DNA from 2 places in the Alkalihalobacterium sp. APHAB7 genome. Region 2 is predicted to be linked to the other one. Evidence: riboswitches for the same ligand, from Rfam matches in the RefSeq annotation. Region 2 holds a riboswitch; the other holds the start of a gene.
The links. A riboswitch is a leader RNA that binds a small molecule or an ion and turns the genes downstream of it on or off. The one in region 2 is predicted to bind S-adenosylmethionine.
Positions count from the first base shown of each region.

Region 1: linked by a shared signal. The riboswitch ahead of ACNSTQ_RS03450 (homoserine dehydrogenase) and the one ahead of ACNSTQ_RS02030 (methionine ABC transporter ATP-binding protein) in region 2 are both predicted to bind S-adenosylmethionine.

Region 1 covers NZ_JBLWFS010000002.1:217,997-220,199, forward strand. The annotation lists gene ACNSTQ_RS03450 (homoserine dehydrogenase) at 1-1,194, opposite strand, end outside; SAM riboswitch class I at 1,379-1,490, opposite strand; gene aspS (aspartate--tRNA ligase) at 1,567-2,203, opposite strand, start outside.
Region 2 covers NZ_JBLWFS010000001.1:466,985-469,187, forward strand. The annotation lists gene ACNSTQ_RS02025 (MFS transporter) at 1-715, shown strand, start outside; SAM riboswitch class I at 799-915, shown strand; gene ACNSTQ_RS02030 (methionine ABC transporter ATP-binding protein) at 1,117-2,139, shown strand; gene ACNSTQ_RS02035 (methionine ABC transporter permease) at 2,132-2,203, shown strand, end outside.

The DNA.
Region 1 (2,203 bases), on a different contig from region 2:
TAATACCGGGTAGCTTTTTTGCTGCAATAAAAGAGGTAAGTCATTCAAAGACTTTCCTTCAGCTAATTTAAAAATCACTGCTTGCTTTTCGTAAATTCCAGTTTCTACTTCAATCTCGCTTGAGATACTAATTAAATCAGTATTCAATTGTTGCTTTTCTAGATCGGAAACAAAGACAATAACACTCATTCCATCGTTGGCTGTTTCGTTAAATTGTTGCCTTAAGGGACGACTAAACCCTTGAAATTGCTCATGTAGAACAAAATCTTCTACCATACTGTTAGCTGTTGCATCCTTTCCTGCACCTGGACCACACATCGTAATACGATCAATTGTTTCACCGTCAATACAAACACCGTTCGTAACACCGTTCACATTATAGAGTGGATGATCTTTTGCCACGAATGAAGGCGATACAAATCCACGAATCACTCCATTTTCGATAGATGTTTTGGCAATCAATTTTATGGCTAATTCATTTCTTTCCGCAAAATTAATGGCTTCCTCCTCAATGACACTAATTCCTTTACAGGAAAAGTTAGTTTCATTTGGCCATGAGTTAAAGGCCAGACGACTTAAAATTTGGATTTTATATAGAGCATCATATCCTTCAATATCATCTGTAGGATCAGCCTCGGCATAACCTAACTCTTTCGCTTCAGCTAACACATCAGCAAACGTTCGATTTTTTTCTTTCATTTCCGTTAAAATATAATTTGTTGTCCCATTTAAAATTCCGGTCACAGAATGAATAGGTGTTGTAGAAAATAACGTTTTGAAGCTATTTACTATTGGTATTCCACCGCCAACAGCTGCTTCAACCCCTAAGTAAACATTGTAATGGCCAGCAAGCTCTTCAAGCTCTTTACCGTGCTTAGCAATTAATTCTTTGTTTGCTGTAATAATCGATGTACCTGATTGCATGAGCTTCACAATATAACCTTTAGCGGGCTCAACTCCACCAATTGCTTCAAATACAACATCGTACTGTTGATTAAAAAACTCATTTGGATCACTTGTTATAAGTGCATTTACATGCGTATAACCACGATCTTTTGTATCGTCTTTCACTAGAATTTTTGTCACCTGAACCTCATTTTGAAAAATGGTCTGTAGTTCTTCTTTTGAATTCAGTAACCGCTCATAAATACCAGAACCGACTGTTCCGAAACCGATAACCCCAACATGTAACATCCCAAGCTCCTCCTTATATAAAACACTTTTTTACTCCTTAGTTAACTCCTCCACACTGCCGTTCATTTTTATTACTTGGTTCTGGCTGTATTGTTTAAACAGCTACCCGAACTAGTTTATTTTTTTATGTGTACACAAATAAAAAAACCTCTCCGATAAGGGAAAGGTTTTTTTAAAACGCCTCCACTTATCTTCCAGAGCAATCGCTCTGCTGAAATTAGCACCTTTGTTTGTCTGGCATACAAACCGGTTGCCGGGCGTCATCGGGTCAGTCCCTCAGCCTCTCGTGATAAGTTTTATTTTTGCAATTAATTTTTGAATTTTAATAGTTATGATTATAATGCGACTATTCTATTTTTGTCAACTTAAAGTTTAGACTTGAACTTTCTTTTCTTCCTCTTTTTTCGGAACAATAGATAAGTTCAGCTCACGTAATTGTGCCTCACTAACCGAACTTGGTGCATTTGTTAATAAACAACTTGCACTTGCAGTCTTAGGGAAAGCAATTGTATCACGTAAGTTGCTACGGCCTGCTAAAAGCATAACGAGGCGATCTAGTCCTAACGCAATACCTCCGTGTGGTGGTGTACCATATTCAAAGGCATCTAAAAGGAAACCAAATTGTTCTTTTGCTTCTTCTTCAGAAAAACCAAGAGCAGTGAACATTTTTTCTTGTACATCACGTTGATAAATACGCTGGGAGCCTCCACCAAGCTCATATCCATTTAACACAAGATCATATGCTTCTGCACGTACTCGACCTGGATCTGTATCGAGCAAATGTAGATCTTCTGTTTTTGGACTAGTAAATGGGTGGTGAAGAGCGACGTACCGATTAGCATCTTCATCAAATTCAACAAGTGGGAAATCAACCACCCATAAGAAATTGAATTTAGATTTGTCTATTAAGTCTAAGTCTTTACCAAATTTAAGACGAAGTGCACCTAAGCTATCATACACAACTTGTTTCTTATCAGCAGCAAAGAATAATAAATCACCGGGTTCAGCA
Region 2 (2,203 bases):
GTTGTGGAGTGTACGAATTACATTGCTCGTCGGGTCCATATTTTTCTTTACATCTCTCATTCCAATTATGAAGATTAACGAAGAAAGAAAACTTAAGACCGAAAAAACAGCAGCAAGTTCATTTAAAAATATCTTTAAAACACAAAAGTCCGGGCTTAAAATGATCGCTCTTTTTGCCATTGCGCAGTTAATTATTGGCTTTGGTTCCGGTCTTGTTATTCCGTATTTGAACATATATTTTACAGACCGCTTTGAAATTAGCAAATCACTTGTCGGTATTATCTTATCTTTAGGTCAAGCGATGACAGCCGTTGCGTTTATGATCGGTCCTGCTGTTGTAAAACGTTTTGGTGAAGTTCGTGCGGTAGTTATTTTACAATTAGCATCGTTACCTTTCCTTTTACTTACAGCTTATACAGAAAATTTATGGTTGGCCGTTATTGGTTTCCTTTTCCGTCAAGCCTTAATGAATGCCGGGAACCCTATTCAGATGTCACTAATGATGAGAAGTGTAGATGACTCGATTAAGGGGTTAGCGAACTCAGTTGGGCAAATGGTATTCCAGCTCGGTTGGGCAGTCATGGGGCCTGTTTCGATGACACTTGTTATGATGTACGGGGCGTATCACGGATATGCTATCGTTTTTACCATTACAGGTTGTTTATATTTGATTGGTTCGGTTTACTTTTATTTAGTATTTAGAAAAGTTAAATAATCATTTATTTAAAATCTATTGACAACAAAATTCGACACATGTTATTATTCTTTCATTGATTAAAGTAATTTAATAGCTGCAAGCTCTTATCTAGAGTGGTGGAGGGACTGGCCCGAAGAAACCCGGCAACCTTTGAAAACATGAATTGTGTTAAGAAAGGTGCTAAATCCTGCAAGGTGAAATGCCTTGAAAGATGAGAGAAAGGACACTAACATTGTGACTAAACCTTTCTGTTCATCTATGACGGGAAGGTTTTTTTTATTAGTCCCAGCAATTAAACTTTAACAATGACGTAAGAAGACGTAGTGTTGAAGGTTGTTGTCGGCATTAATACGAGTAAACAAATAGGAAAAATAGAGATAAATAACATAGGAGAGAGAAATAATTATTAGGAGGGCACCATGATTCATTTAAGTGGCATACGGAAACTGTTTAAAACGAAAGACGGCGTTGTTACAGCGGTCGACCGTGTAGATTTAGAAATTAAAGAAGGCGAAATATTTGGAATTATCGGTTATAGTGGTGCTGGAAAAAGTACGTTAATTCGTATGTTGAACAGTCTCGAACGCCCAACAGAAGGAACCGTTACCGTTGCAGGTAAAGAGCTTTCGTCGTTAAAAGGAAAGTCTCTACGTAAAGCAAGACAAGAAATTAGTATGATTTTTCAACACTTTAACTTATTGTGGTCGAGGACTGTTAGAGAAAATATTGGATTTCCTCTAGAGATTGCAGGTGTGCCAAAAGAAGAACGTCAAAAACGAGTCGATGAATTAATTAAACTTGTCGGTCTTGAAGGAAGAGGGGGATCGTATCCTTCTCAGCTCAGTGGTGGACAGAAGCAACGGGTTGGAATTGCTAGAGCGCTTGCGAACAATCCGAAAGTTCTCCTTTGTGATGAAGCAACTTCGGCATTAGACCCGAAAACAACCGATTCGATCCTAGAATTACTCGTAGATATCAATAAAAAACTTGGCTTAACGATCGTACTCATTACACACGAGATGCATGTCATTCGAAAGATTTGTCATCGTGTCGCTGTAATGGAAGCAGGTAAAGTCGTTGAGATGGGGCCTGTTCTGAATGTATTTAAAAACCCGCAAGCTGGAATTACAAAACAATTTGTAAAACAGGTAACAGATCCAGAGGAAACGAAGGACACGATCTCTCATATTATTGAAGATGAATCAGGAAAAGTCGTTCAATTAAGTTTTATAGGGGAAGAGACGGAAAAGCCCCTCATTACGAAAATCATTCGGAAGTTTGATATAGAAGTAAATATTCTACAAGGTAAAATTTCGCAGACGCAAGAAGGGGCATACGGAACACTGTTTATCCAGATTGATGGAGATGTCGTAGAAATTGATCGTGCGATTGCTTTCATTCGTGAAGAAGGAGTACAAGTGGAGGTGATCGATCATGTTTAATGAATGGTTTGCAAAAATGAAATGGGACAAGTTGTGGGAAGCAACGGTCGAAACCATTTATATG